3 regions of the Streptococcus sp. oral taxon 431 genome follow, and region 3 is predicted to be linked to each of the others. Evidence: predicted binding sites of a transcription regulator. Region 3 holds the regulator's gene; each other region holds the start of a gene.
What was found. Region 3 encodes CtsR, which represses protease genes until heat stress. Its sites were predicted from a motif close to TTGGTCAAAAAAGGTCAAANA; they were not measured.
Positions count from the first base shown of each region.

Region 1: a site for CtsR is predicted at 2,576-2,596, ahead of AXE83_RS03810 (ATP-dependent Clp protease ATP-binding subunit). Genes of this name have one in related genera too.
Region 2: a site for CtsR is predicted at 2,272-2,292, ahead of clpP (ATP-dependent Clp protease proteolytic subunit ClpP). Genes of this name have one in related genera too.

Region 1 is NZ_CP014264.1:798,522-803,797, reverse strand. Features, by position in the region: gene AXE83_RS03830 (bifunctional methylenetetrahydrofolate dehydrogenase/methenyltetrahydrofolate cyclohydrolase) at 1-101, opposite strand, end outside; gene AXE83_RS03825 (amino acid ABC transporter ATP-binding protein) at 397-1,131, opposite strand; gene AXE83_RS03820 (amino acid ABC transporter permease) at 1,131-1,814, opposite strand; gene AXE83_RS03815 (DUF1797 family protein) at 2,010-2,240, shown strand; gene AXE83_RS03810 (ATP-dependent Clp protease ATP-binding subunit) at 2,637-4,889, shown strand; gene AXE83_RS03805 (NUDIX hydrolase) at 4,978-5,276, shown strand, end outside.
Region 2 is NZ_CP014264.1:1,631,715-1,636,990, forward strand. Features, by position in the region: gene AXE83_RS07705 (ABC transporter substrate-binding protein) at 22-1,182, opposite strand; gene AXE83_RS07710 (YlbG family protein) at 1,271-1,540, opposite strand; gene clpP (ATP-dependent Clp protease proteolytic subunit ClpP) at 1,616-2,206, opposite strand; gene upp (uracil phosphoribosyltransferase) at 2,379-3,008, opposite strand; gene AXE83_RS07725 (deoxycytidylate deaminase) at 3,098-3,565, opposite strand; gene AXE83_RS07730 (TetR/AcrR family transcriptional regulator) at 3,584-4,141, opposite strand; gene AXE83_RS07735 (DegV family protein) at 4,266-5,111, shown strand.
Region 3 is NZ_CP014264.1:2,059,131-2,064,406, reverse strand. Features, by position in the region: gene AXE83_RS09650 (hypothetical protein) at 1-695, shown strand, start outside; gene AXE83_RS09645 (hypothetical protein) at 732-1,124, shown strand; gene AXE83_RS09640 (CtsR family transcriptional regulator) at 1,537-1,995, shown strand; gene AXE83_RS09635 (ATP-dependent Clp protease ATP-binding subunit) at 2,002-4,434, shown strand; gene AXE83_RS09630 (AAA family ATPase) at 4,682-5,276, shown strand, end outside.

The DNA of each region.
Region 1 (5,276 bases), 920 kb from region 3:
CCAGGCACCAAGCCTGTCTCTTCTTTCAATTTCGCAGTCTTTTCAGCCAATTGTCCCTGTAACTTGGCCGCCAAGGCCTTCCCATCAATAATCTGTGTCATGTGTTTTCTCTTTTCTAACAAATATCTTCTATTATATCAAAAATATACTTGTCCCTCTAACACTTCTTACCTAAGAGACCTTATAGTCTGAAACTATAAGAAAGAGGCTGAGACAAAAGTCCTAGCCTCTCAATTGTCTTTGGATTGTTGAGCAAGACGCAGTGGTTGAGTGGGCTCTACTACGCTGATTTCATCAGCTTTTACAGTCCTTCTCAACTGTGCGGAGGTGGGACGACGAAATCAAATTCTAACGAATTACCGATTTCTGTCCCACTCTCTCTAAATTACGATATTCTTACAAAACCTTACTCAAGAAATCCTTGGTTCTTTGTTCTTGGGTTTGTTCAAAGACTTGCTTTGGAGTTCCGTCTTCGACAACAACACCGTCAGCCATAAAGATGACACGGTCTGCTACCTCACGCGCAAAGCCCATCTCATGCGTCACGATGACCATGGTCATTCCTGACTTAGCAAGTTCTTGCATAACTGCTAGTACTTCCCCTACCATTTCTGGGTCTAGGGCAGAAGTCGGTTCATCAAAGAGTAGGACATCTGGTTCCATGGCAAGACCACGAGCGATAGCGATACGTTGTTGCTGTCCACCAGACAAACTTTGTGGATAAGCATATGCCTTATCTGGTAGACCAACCTTTTCCAAGAGCTCATGCGCTCTCTTCTCAGCAACTTCCTTACTTTCCCCTTTGGTCTTGATAGGAGAAAGCGTGATGTTTTCCTTCACTGTCATATTTGGGAAGAGATTGAACTGTTGGAATACCATTCCCATCTTTTCACGCATGGCAAAGAGGTCATTTTTCTTATCCGTAATATCCACTCCTTCAAAGATGACCTTGCCTTTTGTCGCCTCTTCGAGGAGATTCATAGAGCGAAGGAGGGTTGACTTACCGCTACCAGATGGTCCGATAATTACTACCACTTCACCTTTTTTAATTTCAAGATCAATCCCTTTTAAAACTTCATTCTTTCCAAAGCTTTTATGAAGGTTTTCAATTTTAATTAGCGTTTCAGTCATTATTTCTTATCTCCTTGTCCCATACGATTTTCAAAAGCTTTCAAGGCTAGTGTCAAGATAGAGGTCATAATCAAGTAGTAAAAGGCCGCAAATAAGAGTGGAGTTAAAGGTAGGTAGGTGGTTGTTGACACCGTAGTAGCTCCATTCCACAATTCCATGACACCGATTGCTGATAAGAGTGAACTATCCTTGATAATGGTAATAAACTCATTCCCCAAGGCTGGCAAGATATTCTTGATAGCCTGTGGCAAGATGACATAGCGCATAGCATTTTTAGGACGAATCCCTAGAGAGTAAGCCGCCTCTAATTGCCCTTTAGGTACTGCATTGATACCAGCACGAACTATTTCTGACACATAGGCACCACTATTCATAGAGATAATGATAATCCCTGGAATCAAACGTGAAAAATCAACTCCCAAAACACCAATCTGAATTGTCGGAGCATTGATGTGCATAAGAGCAAAAGCAATCATGATCTGTACCATCATAGGTGTTCCACGGAAAATCCAAATATAAACATTGGCAAGCCAAGCTAAGGGCTTCATTTTAGAACGTTGAGCAAAAGCCAAGACTATCCCTAAAATTGTCCCCAAAAAGACAACAAAAACCGAAATCAAGACCGTTACGAGAGCACCATAATTAAAATATGGCAGATATTTAGGTAAAAAAGAAAAATTCATAAATCCACTACTTTCTAATTCTAACTTAAAACTTGTATGAGTATAACATGTTTTGAATAAAAATGCAATCTTTTTCCTTTTATTTTCAATAAAATTTCAAAGAAAACAGAAATAGCGAGAAATCTTAGTTTTTTCTAGTCAAGTGGATACTCTTTATGGTAAAATAGTAACGATAAGAAATGGAGGAGAATCAAAATGGAATCACATTTGGTTAGAATCATCAACCGCCTAGAAGCAATGACAAAAGATGGTGGTAACTTAAAACGTAACTTTGAGCGCGAGGGAGTTGTTGTAGCTGAAGTTGCTTTTAACCATGATGAAGAAAATGGCCCAATCTTTACACTTCGTGATGTTGAAGCTCGTGAAACATATACTTTTGACAGCATCGACTTGATTGCGATGGAAATTTACGAACTTCTATACTAATAATAGATATACAGAGGTTGGGACAAAAGATCCCGGCCTCACTTTTTATTAGCAATCAAACTTTGACGCGGTAGCTGATTAGACTTTTCGTTCGTCTTTTAGACTCCCAAAACTCCTAATCATCTTCGCGGGGCTGGGACTACGAAATCGAGACTTTGTCTATCGATTTCTGTCCCACCGCCTTTCACAAACGAGAATCCTTTTTGTATGACAAATAGGATTTTTTTCTTACTATCAAGATTTTATCATGATTAGCGCTCTACTATTTATAGTGCTAGTATCCAATCTTTTTACTTGAATTGCCCAATAATCATGATATAATTAAATTATATACTTGTTTGACTATTTTTGACCTTTTAGATTTAGTCAAGACTAAGAAAGAAATGAGGTGGCGGTATGCTCTGTCAAAACTGTAAAATCAATGACTCAACGATTCATCTTTATACCAATCTCAATGGGCAACAAAAGCAAATCGATCTTTGCCAAAATTGCTACAAAATTATCAAAACAGATCCTAACAATAGCTTGTTCAAGGGCATTACAGATTTAAACAACCGTGATTTTGATCCCTTTGGAGACTTCTTTAACGATCTCAACAACTTTAGACCTTCTTCTAATAACAACAATATCCCCCCAACTCAGTCAGGGGGTGGATACGGTGGAAATGGTGGCTATGGTGCCCAAAATCGTGGTCCTGCTCAAACACCACCACCAATCCAGGAAAAAGGACTCTTGGATGAATATGGTATCAATATCACTGAGATTGCCCGTCGTGGAAATATTGACCCTGTAATTGGCCGTGACGAAGAGATTATCCGTGTCATTGAAATCCTCAACCGCAGAACAAAAAACAACCCTGTCCTCATCGGTGAGCCCGGTGTTGGTAAGACAGCTGTTGTCGAAGGTTTAGCTCAGAAAATTGTTGACGGTAATGTTCCCCATAAGCTTCAAGGTAAAGAAGTCATCCGCTTAGATGTCGTTAGCCTTGTTCAAGGAACAGGTATCCGAGGTCAGTTTGAAGAGCGCATGCAAAAACTCATGGAAGAAATTCGTGAGCGCGAGGATGTTATTCTCTTCATTGACGAAATTCATGAAATTGTCGGTGCTGGTTCAGCAGGAGAAGGGAATATGGATGCAGGCAATATCCTAAAACCAGCTCTTGCTCGTGGCGAACTACAACTAGTTGGTGCTACTACCCTCAATGAATACCGCATCATCGAAAAAGATGCTGCCCTTGAACGTCGTATGCAACCTGTTAAAGTTGACGAACCAACTGTTGAAGAAACCATTATTATTCTTAAGGGTATTCAAAAGAAATACGAAGATTATCACCACGTTCATTATACTGATGGGGCTATCGAAGCGGCCGCTACTCTTTCTAATCGCTACATCCAAGACCGTTTCTTGCCAGACAAGGCTATTGACCTTCTAGATGAAGCTGGTTCAAAGATGAACTTAACCTTGAATTTTGTAGATCCTAAGGTCATCGACCAACGCTTAATCGAAGCGGAAAATCTCAAGGCTCAAGCAACTCGAGACGAAGATTTTGAAAAAGCAGCCTACTTCCGTGACCAGATTGCCAAATATAAGGAAATGCAAAAGACCAAGGTAACGGATCAGGATACCCCAATCATCAGTGAAAAAACAATCGAACACATCATCGAGCAAAAGACTAATATCCCAGTTGGTGATTTGAAAGAAAAAGAACAGTCTCAACTTATCAACCTAGCAGATGACCTCAAGGCTCATGTTATTGGTCAAGATGATGCAGTTGATAAGATCGCTAAGGCTATCCGTCGTAACCGTGTCGGACTCGGTACTCCAAACCGTCCAATCGGTAGCTTCCTCTTTGTTGGTCCTACCGGTGTCGGTAAAACAGAACTTTCTAAACAACTGGCCATCGAACTCTTTGGTTCTGCTGATAGCATGATTCGCTTTGATATGAGTGAATACATGGAAAAACACAGCGTTGCTAAACTCGTTGGTGCCCCTCCGGGATACGTAGGCTATGATGAAGCTGGACAATTGACTGAAAAAGTTCGTCGTAACCCCTACTCACTGATCCTCCTAGACGAAGTTGAAAAAGCCCATCCAGATGTTATGCATATGTTCCTCCAAGTCTTGGACGATGGTCGTTTAACGGATGGTCAAGGTCGCACTGTTAGCTTCAAGGACGCTATCATTATTATGACCTCAAATGCAGGTACAGGTAAGGCAGAAGCTAGTGTTGGTTTTGGAGCTGCTAGAGAAGGCCGTACCAACTCTGTCCTTGGGGAATTAGGCAACTTCTTTAGTCCAGAATTTATGAACCGTTTTGATGGCATTATCGAATTCAAGGCTCTCAGCAAGGAAAATCTCCTTCAAATCGTTGACCTCATGTTAGATGATGTCAATAAACGACTCTCAAGTAATAACATCCATTTAGATGTGACAGATAAGGTTAAGGAAAAACTTGTAGACCTTGGTTATGATCCAAAAATGGGAGCTCGCCCACTCCGTCGTACAATCCAAGATTATATCGAAGATGCAATTACGGACTACTACCTTGAAAATCCAAGCGAGAAAAACCTCAAAGCCGTCATGACTAGCAATGGTAAAATCATGATTAAATCAAAAAATAAATTGGAAACAGTTGACTCAAATGACTAATTCCACATACTAAAAGAATGTTCTTACTTGACAGTAAGAGCATTCTTTACTATTATAGTAAGAAAGCGCACACATAAAGGAGAAATTTATGACAAATCCAACCTTTGGAGAAAAAAAAGAGGGTGTAACCTACAAAACTAGATATGGTGTTTATGCAGTCATCCCTGACTCAGCACATGAAAAGATTATCCTCGTTCAAGCTCCAAATGGTGCATGGTTCTTGCCTGGTGGCGAGATTGAAGCAGGCGAAGATCATTTTGAAGCTTTAAAACGAGAACTGATTGAAGAATTAGGTTTTACAGCTGAGATTGGTACTTATTATGGACAAGCAGATGAGTATTTCTATTCCAGCCACCGCGATACCTACTACTACAATCCAGCCTATCT
Region 2 (5,276 bases), 430 kb from region 3:
CCCCATTTCCTGTATCTATAATTATGGTTTTACGACTTCTGCCGCTTCTACTTTACCATTATTCATGGTCATCATGAAGGCTGTTTTCACAGTGTTGTGTTCTGCATCAAAGCTTGTTTGACCTGTAACACCTTCGAAGTTTTGTGTTTTAGCAAGATTGTTCTTGATATCAACTGAAGTTTTTGCCCCTTTTGCTGCATTAGCTACAAGGTAAACTGAGTCATAAGCAAGAGCTGAAAATGTTGAAGGATCTTCGTTGTATTTTGCACGGTAAGCTTCAAGGAAGGCTTTTGCTTTATCTGAAACCTCTACAGTAGTTGAGAATCCTGAGATGAAGTAGATATTTGATGCGCGTTCAGCTGTTGCTTGTTGAACAAACTCTGCACCGTTGAATCCATCACCACCAATGATTGGTTTATCAATTCCCATACCACGAGCTTGGTTTACAATTTTACCAGCTTCTGTGTAGTAACCAGGCAATACGATTGCATCAAAGTCTTTATCTTTGATTTTTGTCAAAGCTGCTTGGAAGTCAGTGTCACCTGATACAAATGTTTCATCTGCTACGATTTCGCCTGAGAATGAATCACGGAATGATTTTGCAATTCCTTTAGCGTAGTCACTTGAGTTATCTGTATATAAGACTACTTTCTTAGCGTTCAACTTGTTTGTAACATAGTTAGAAATGATTTTCCCTTGGAAGCTATCTTGGAATGTTCCGATGAAAAGGAAATCTTGACCTTTTGTCAAACCATCTTGAGTAGCACTTGGAGAAATCAATGGAACTCCAGCTTGTGTAGCATTTGCTACTGCTGCTGCAGTTGCACCTGAAGTTGCAGGTCCTACGATAGCTGCTACTTTAGATTGAGTAACAAGGTTTGTTGAAACTGAAGCAGCTTCAGCAGTTTCAGATTTGTTATCTTTGTCTACTACTTCGATTTGTTTTCCATCGATACCACCTGCTGCGTTAATTTCATCAACTGCAAGTTGGGCACCTTTTTGTTCAGATGTACCGTAAGATGCTACAGCACCAGTTTCTTCAAAGTTGAAACCAATTTTAACGACTTTCTCATCCACTGGGTTACCAGTTGAGTTTGAAGCTCCTGACTTCACTTCTCCACAAGCTGCTAAAACAGCCACACTTGCAAGAGCTACAAGTGACAAGGCAAATTTTTTCTTCATGTTTATCTCCTTTTAATTTCTTAATTTAAATTACATGTTAAGAATATACCGAATTATCAGAAAATTGTCAACACATTTATCTGAATTTTTACATGATAACGTTTTCGTTATTTCTGTAGAGACTACCAACAAAGGGAGTTTCCAATTCTTGGATATGACATCGTCTCACTTTTTTGACAAATTTCTCTTTTCCTAAACGGCTAACCAGTTCTTCCACTTCTTCTGTTGGGACATAAAGTTGCAGATAACGGTGTTTTTTTGAGTGGTAACAAATATCACCATAATTATCGATTTTTTTTGCATCACGATTATAGTATAGGTAGATAATCAGACCAGACCGATTCTCTTTTTGAAACATATTACAACTTCCTTCTAACAATCTTCTTACTATTATATCAAAAAAAGCAAGCTCAGTCGAGCTTGCTTTAGTAGTTTAATTCAAAGAATTATTAGCCATAATTTCGTCAATAAAACCGTAGTCAAGAGTTTCTTGAGCGCTCATCCAGTAATCACGTTCAGCATCTGCATGGATTTGCTCAACTGATTTACCAGAATTATCTGCAAGAATTTGCTCCAAAGTCTTACGAGTTTTAAGCAAGTGTTCAGCAGCAATCGCCATATCTGTTTGCTGTGTACCACCGCCTGTACCACCCATCGGTTGGTGAATCATGTATTCGGCATTTGGAAGCATGAAACGTTTGCCCTTTGCTCCACTTGAAGCGATGATTGTTCCCATTGAAGCAGCCATCCCCATAACAATGGTTTGGACATCTGCCTTGATAAAGTTCATAGTATCAACGATTGCTAAACCAGCTGATACAGAACCACCTGGAGTATTCACATAAAGGTAGATATCTTTTGTACTATCTTGGGCATCCAAGAAAAGCAATTGGGCGATAACTGAGTTTGCCATATTGTCTTCGACTGGTCCAGTCAACATAATGATACGATCTTTTAAAAGACGTGAGTAAATGTCGTATGAACGTTCTCCACGACTTGTTTGTTCAATAACTACAGGAATCATTCATTTCTCCTTCTGATTTCTAAATTTCCTAGTCAAGCGACTTGATACAGGACTATTATATCTTTTTGGTCAAAAAAGGTCAAATTTTTGCTCTATCCTAAAAACAGACACAAAAATTCAACCTCCTTTCTAGACTAAAACTAATGAACAGTTTTAGGGTAAGCTTAGAATTTTACTTAGTTCCGAACAAACGGTCTCCAGCGTCACCAAGACCTGGAACGATATAGCCATGTTCGTTCAAGCGTTCATCCAAAGCTGCTGTAAAGATTTCTACATCTGGGTGAGCTTCTTGAAGAGCTTTTACACCTTCTGGAGCAGATACAAGGCAGACAAATTTGATGTTTGATGCTCCACGTTTTTTGAGGGAATCAACAGCCAAGATTGCAGAACCACCTGTTGCAAGCATAGGGTCAACCACAAAAATTTGACGTTGGTCGATATCTTCAGGTAATTTAACCAAGTATTCTACTGGTTGAAGAGTTTCTTCGTCACGGTACATACCAATATGTCCAACTTTGGCTGCTGGAACCAAGCTCAACAGCCCATCGACCATCCCGATACCCGCACGCAAGATTGGAACAATTGCCAATTTTTTACCAGCCAATTGTTTTTGGACTGTTTTTGTGATAGGTGTTTCGATTTCAACGTCTTCAAGCGGAAGATCACGAAGCACTTCATATCCCATCAACATAGCAATTTCATCTACTAACTCACGAAAAGCTTTTGTAGAAGTGTCTGTGCGACGCAAGATTGACAATTTGTGTTGAATGAGTGGATGATTAATGACTTCAAGTTTTCCCATTTTCTGAATTCCTTCTTTCAATTTATTCTTCTTATTATATCAAAAAATGGTTTAAAAATCCTTCTAAACCATCTATTTTTTTATAATTTCTAAATCAAATCTGCTTCTTGAAGAGCTGCTTGTACTGTCTCTAGCGATAAATGGGTCAACTCGGTACCTTTTTCACGATAGAGATACTGGGCGTAGTCATCCATACGGTATTGATTGATATACACGACACGCTCACAACCTACCTGAAGCAATTGCTTGGTGCAGTTGAGGCATGGAAAATGTGTAACGTAGGCTGTAAATCCTTTTGGAACGCCACGTTCGGCTCCTTGTAGTATAGCATTTACCTCTGCATGAAGAGTGCGCACACAGTGGCCCTCAATCACCAGACAGTCGTGGTCAATACAGTGCTCCGTTCCTGATACAGAACCATTGTATCCTGTTGAAATCACCTTATTATCCTTGACTAAAACAGCTCCTACCTTAGCGCGTTTACAGGTTGAACGATTGGCAATTAATAGAGCTTGAGCAGCAAAATACTCATCCCAAGCCAGTCTTTTTTCTGTCATATCTTCTCTCCTCTTGGTTTATTTTTTGAAAAATGGTAGGCGTAAATCTGCAATTTTTTCAGCAGGAACCTTCATTCCATCCTTAATCCATTTAAGCAAAACTGATACGATGGCAGAACTCCAAAAAGAATGCAAGTAAGAGCTGACTCCTTTTGATTTTCCATAGTATTTTTCTAAAAATTCTTGCATGGCTTGCACAAAGATTTTTTCCAAGTGGTAGTCCAAGGCAAGCTGAATAACCTTCGCCTCTTTCTTGGCTTCTCTAAAGAGGCGAACCCAAACCAGATAGAGGTCCGTTTTAACATCGTAATGACTCAATTGCTCCATAATGTTATGGACGCTTCGTTTAAAGACACTTTCTAAAATCTCTTCTTTGGAGTCATAGTTTCGATAAAAGGCCGCACGGGAAACACCAGCTCGTTTTACCAATTCGGAAATGCTAATCTTTGTTAATTCCTTTTTCTCCAAAAGTTGTAAGAGAGCTGTTTCGATAGCTTCTCTGGTCAGTAAATTGGATTCTTGATTGGATTTTCTGAGATTTTCAAGCGAATTTTCAGAAATTCTTCGTTCGGCCATAACACTTCCTTTCTACTTGTGACAACAGAGTGACGAGACTTTTGTTTTAAGATTTTTCATGATATAATTGTAAAAAAAGACAGAACCTTTGTCAATGTATAAGTGACAAAGATGGAGAATTTCTATGACTTGGAAGATTGTGGCAGATTCTGGTTGTGATTATCATCAACTGGCAAATCCAGCAATTGATACTGAATTCATCAGTGTTCCTTTAACCATTCAAGTGGCTGATCAAGTCTTTATTGATGATGCTAGTCTTGATATTGACAAAATGATGGAAACCATGTATGCAACTTCTGAAGCTTCAAAATCAGCTTGTCCTAGTCCTGATGATTACTTGCGAGCATTTGAAGGGGCAAAACATATTTTTGTAGTGACCATTACCGGAACTCTTTCTGGTAGTCAAAACAGCGCTCAATTAGCTAAGAATCTCTATCTCGAAGAACATCCTGATACTCAGATTCATGTTATTGACAGCTTGTCTGCTGGTGGGGAAGTTGATCTAATCGTTGAGAAAATCAATGATTTGATTGACCAAGGACTTTCTTTTGAAGAAGTGGTTAATGCTATTACTGCTTACCAAGAAAAAACTAAGTTATTGTTCGTTCTCGCTAAGGTTGATAATCTGGTTAAGAATGGTCGCTTGAGTAAACTGATCGGTACAGTTGTTGGGCTCCTCAATATTCGTATGGTTGGAGAAGCAAGTGAAACTGGAACCTTGGAACTCCTCCAAAAGGCTCGTGGTGCTAAAAAATCTCTTCAAGCTGCCTATGAAGAGTTAATCAAGGCTGGCTACGCTGGTGGGCGTATCGTCATGGCTCACCGCAGTAATGATAAATTCTGCCAACAGCTCTCAGAACTCTTGCGTGAAAAATTCCCACAAGCTGATATTAAGGTTCTCCCAACTTCTGGCCTCTGCAGTTTTTATGCAGAAGAGGGTGGACTCCTCATGGGATATGAAATTGACTAATTTATATAAGACAGAGGTCGGGATTCAATGTCCCGACCTCAATTTTTATCAGCAGTTATCTTTTCTACTGTAGCTGAGTAGACTTTTGTACTGACAATTTCATCTTGTCAATACATAAGCTTGAAGAAGCCACGGGTTTGATAAAGATTCACGGGACTAGGTACT
Region 3 (5,276 bases):
ATGCCAATCAATATGCAATAGAAGTTGGTGAAATACTCTCAAAAGTTTTAGGAGCTTACTTAAGTAATGAAAGCCTACCAGATGGTAAGATGTACTATAATATTGCTAAACGATTGCTAGAAGATGTTTTAGATCGAAACTATGACCTTGTAAGCGAATATACTGAAAAAGTTCAAGAAGATTTAAACTTTAGGGCTAACCTTCGCATTCCTTCTCAAGTTCCTGAGTTGAACCAAGCTAGGATTGACGGCTTAGTAAATCGTTTAGCTAGTGAAGATGATTTTGAAGCTGTAAAATGGTTGGTGGGTGAAACAATTGTTAATTTTACGCAAAGTATTGTAGATGATACGATTCAAAAAAATGTGGTATTTCAGTATAAAGCAGGACTTAGCCCTAAAATTACTAGGCGAACAGCTGGAAAGTGTTGTAAGTGGTGTCAAGAATTGGAAGGCAGTTATAAATATCCTTCCGTTCCTCATGATATTTATAGACGTCATAGTAATTGTAGGTGTACCGTTGAATATTATCCGCAAGATGGTAGACGGCAGAATGTACATACCAGAAAATGGAGTAATATCAATCAAGAAGAAGTGGAACGTCGGAAACAGATAGGTATAGAGTCCGCTGAGGAACGTAAAAGAAAACGAGATGAAAGGATTGCAAAGTTTGGGAATCCTAGAAGAAGATTAAGATAGGCATGAGTTATAGGAGTAGAAAGGTTGTCGTTGAAAATGGAGCTGGATAAGTTTAAAACGATGATGAACGTCAGAAAGCGGATGACTAACTTTCTAAGATTCCAGAGGATGGCAGGGAGTGAAAACCAAGTTACAATAGATGAAGAGGCTTGGAAACTTGTCTTACCTGATCAGTGGAATTTGACTAGTAAGCATGAAAAAGCAATTAGAGAAAGTCTAGAAACATTTGCCCATGATATCAATAAGATAGAGAACGAACGTGCTAGAAAGTGTTTTATCATTCATTATTGTTACATGAGGAAGAAAACAGTAAGTGAATGTTTAGAAATTGCTGGGACAAAATCCACTAATTATCACAGATACAAACAGATAGCTGTCTTAAACTTTGCGAAAATCCACCAGAACGGAGAGTTAGAAGCGTATAAGTAGACAATTGTAGGCAAAGGCTTCATGTTTGCCCCCTATTTTGTTCTGTTTCATACTGGACAACTAAAACACTATGGATAAACTAGAAGCCCTTAGAAATGAATCTAAGGGTTTTTAGATTTTCAAATATATAGGTTGCTGATAGTATGGTATAATGGTATCAGGTAATAAAAAAAGCACGTTTGACCGTGCTAGTTTCTTGCCTGCTGAACTCGTCAATATATACGCCCTTTTTAGGGCTCTTTTTTGTGGACTTTTTTAGGGACTTTCAAGAAAAACTAAGGCGATTTAATGCCTAAATGTTTTTAAAGAAAGTCAGTATTTTCAAGGGCTGAGCCCTAAAAATTTGACTTATAGAGTGTTAAATGATAGTATAGTCAAAGATAGTCAAGGTTTAAAGAGAGGTGGGTTTGTTATGAGACTTAAAAATACATCAGATCATATTGAGGCCTACATCAAGGCAATTTTAGATCAATCTGGTATTGTGGAGTTGCAACGGAGTCAGTTGGCAGATACTTTCCAGGTTGTTCCTAGTCAGATTAACTATGTGATTAAGACTCGTTTTACAGAAAGCAGGGGATACTTGGTTGAAAGTAAGCGTGGTGGTGGTGGCTACATTCGAATAGGACGGATTGAATTCTCAAACCACCATGAAATGCTCCGCGATTTACTGTATTCGGTGGGCGAAGAAGTCAGCCTAGTTATCTTTGAAGATGTTTTAAGACTCTTGTTTGAACAGGATTTAGTGACTCGTCAGGAGATGAATCTATTACTAGCAATGGCGACAGACCGAGTTCTAGGTGAGGATGCCAATCTTATCCGTGCCAATATGCTCCGACAGTTATTACAAGAGGTAGATAGAAAAGGAAAATAGAACTAAATGAAATATTCAAAAGCATTGACAGAATGTATAGACAGTGCCTTTCTGGTCGCAAGTCATTTTGGAGCAGAATACCTAGAGTCTTGGCACCTATTGATTGCTATGGCCAATCATAGTTACAGTGTAGCTGGGGCAACTTTAAACGAATTTCCATATGAGATTGATCGTCTGGAGGAAGTTGCTGTAGAGCTGACTGAAACAAAGTATAGCGATAAGGAAAATTATCAGGAGTTGCCTTTTTCACACCGTTTGAAGGTATTGTTGTTGGAAGCAGAGCACGTTGCTTCTGTCGTTCATGCCAAGGTTTTAGGAACAGAGCACGTGCTTTATGCTATCTTACATGATGGCAATGCCTTAGCTACTCGCATTCTAGAAAAAGCGGGATTTTCTTACGAAGATCAGAAGGATCAGGTCAAGATTGCTGGACTTCGTCGTAGTCTTGAAGCGCGTGCTGGTTGGACTAGAGATGATTTGAAGGCCCTTCGTCAACGCCATCGTACGGTAGCGGACAAGCAAAATTCTATGGCTAATATGATGGGCATGCCACAGACCCCAAGTGGAGGTTTGGAAGATTATACGCATGACCTTACGGAGCAAGCTCGCTCAGGTAAATTGGAACCAGTCATCGGGCGTGACCAAGAAATCTCTCGTATGATTCAAATTCTGAGTCGTAAGACCAAAAATAATCCGGTCCTAGTTGGAGATGCGGGTGTGGGTAAAACAGCTTTGGCACTTGGTCTTGCACAACGTATTGCCAATGGAGATGTGCCAAATGAAATGGCAAAGATGCGAGTTCTAGAGCTTGATTTGATGAATGTGGTTGCGGGAACTCGTTTCCGTGGTGATTTTGAAGAACGTATGAACAATATCATCAAAGATATTGAGGAAGATGGAAAGGTCATCCTCTTTATCGATGAGCTGCATACCATTATGGGTTCAGGAAGTGGGATTGATTCGACCTTGGATGCGGCCAATATCCTAAAACCTGCCTTGGCACGTGGAACTCTGAGAACTGTCGGTGCGACCACTCAGGAAGAGTATCAAAAGCACATCGAAAAAGACGCAGCCCTTTCTCGTCGTTTTGCTAAAGTGATGATTGAGGAGCCAAGTTTAGCAGATAGTATGGCTATTTTGCAGGGCTTGAAAGCAACTTATGAGAAGCACCACCATGTCCAAATTACAGACGATGCAGTCGAAACAGCTGTCAAAATGGCACATCGTTATTTGACGAGTCGTCATTTGCCAGACTCAGCAATCGATCTTTTGGATGAAACGGCAGCAACAGTGCAAAATAAATCGAAACACGCTAAACAAGATGAGTCAGGTTTAACACCAGCTGATAAGGCCTTGATGGATGGTAAATGGAAGCAAGCTGCTCAACTCATTGCAAAAGAACAGGAAGTACCTGTTTATAAAGATTTGGTGACAGAATCAGATATTTTGACCACCTTGAGTCGCTTGTCAGGTATTCCAGTTCAAAAATTGACCCAAACAGATGCCAAGAAGTATCTCAATCTTGAAGCTGAACTGCATAAACGTGTTATCGGACAGGAACAAGCTGTATCTAGTATCAGTCGTGCCATTCGCCGAAATCAATCGGGTATTCGCAATAACAAACGTCCAATTGGCTCCTTTATGTTCCTAGGATCAACAGGTGTTGGTAAGACAGAATTGGCCAAGGCCTTGGCGGAAGTTCTCTTTGATGATGAGTCTGCTCTTATCCGCTTTGACATGAGTGAATATATGGAGAAATTTGCAGCCAGTCGTCTCAATGGAGCTCCTCCAGGTTATGTAGGTTATGAAGAAGGCGGGGAGTTGACTGAGAAGGTTCGCAACAAACCATACTCAGTCTTGCTCTTTGACGAGGTAGAAAAGGCTCACCCAGACATCTTTAACGTGCTCTTGCAAGTCTTGGATGATGGTGTCTTGACAGATAGTAAAGGTCGTAAGGTTGACTTCTCCAATACCATTATCATCATGACTTCAAACCTTGGTGCGACAGCGCTTCGTGATGACAAGACAGTTGGTTTTGGAGCTAAGGACATTCGCTTTGACCAAGAAAATATGGAAAAACGTATGTTTGAGGAGTTGAAAAAGGCTTATCGTCCAGAGTTTATCAATCGTATTGATGAGAAGGTAGTCTTCCATAGCTTGTCAAGTCAAGATATGCAAGAAGTAGTTAAGATTATGGTCAAACCATTGATTGCTAGTCTTGCAGAAAAAGGAATTGACTTGAAACTCCAAGCATCTGCCCTTAAACTTCTAGCTCAGCAAGGCTATGATCCAGAGATGGGGGCTCGTCCACTTCGTAGAACCCTACAAACGGAAGTGGAAGACAAACTTGCAGAGCTTCTCCTTAAAGGTGAATTGGAAGCTGGCAAGACTCTGAAGATTGGTGTCAAAGCTGGTCAATTAAAATTTGAGATTGTTTAAAAATGTGAGGTTGGAACAGATTGTTTCAGCCTCTTTTTTTGGAAAGTTGTTACTCAAATAAGCATTTGAATTGTACATTTAGTTTAAGGAGTTCAAAAACGAATTTCTACTGATCAAGTTTTGTATATCAAGAAAAAATCTTATAATTAAGAAATGTTTTTATAAAAAATAATAAAAAAGTCTTGACAAACAGAACAAGATAGAGTATGATATAAAATATAAAAAGTTATAAAAAGGTTAAAAAGACATGAAAAAACAGATAGCAGTGGTTTTTGGAACCTTTGCTCCCTTGCATCAGGGACATATTGATTTAATCCAAAGAGCAAAACGTCAATGTGATGCTGTATGGGTGGTAGTTTCAGGTTATAAGGGAGATCGTGGTGAACAGGTTGGACTTGCACTACAAAAGAGGTTTCGCTATATTCGTGAAGCATTTCGAGATGATGAGTTGACCTCTGTTTGTAAACTTGACGAAACTAATATCCCTCGCTATCCAATGGGCTGGCAGGAGTGGTTGGATCAGATGTTGCAGGCCATTTCCTATGACCAGACTGGTCAGGAGCTCATCTTTTTTGTAGGAGAGTCCGAATACCAACAAGAATTGTCGGAACGTGGTTTCGAGACTGTTCTACAAGAAAGAAAATTTGGAATTTCGGCTACCATGATTCGAGAAAATCCAAGCAAATATTGGAAATATATCGCTCAACCTTTCCGCCGTCAGTTTACGAAAAAAGTGTTGATTATGGGAAGTGCGAGTAATGGGAAAACAACTCTAGCCAAGGATTTAGCTCGCTTTTATGATGCGCCAGTCAGTCTGGAGTATGCTCGTGAGTATCAGATAA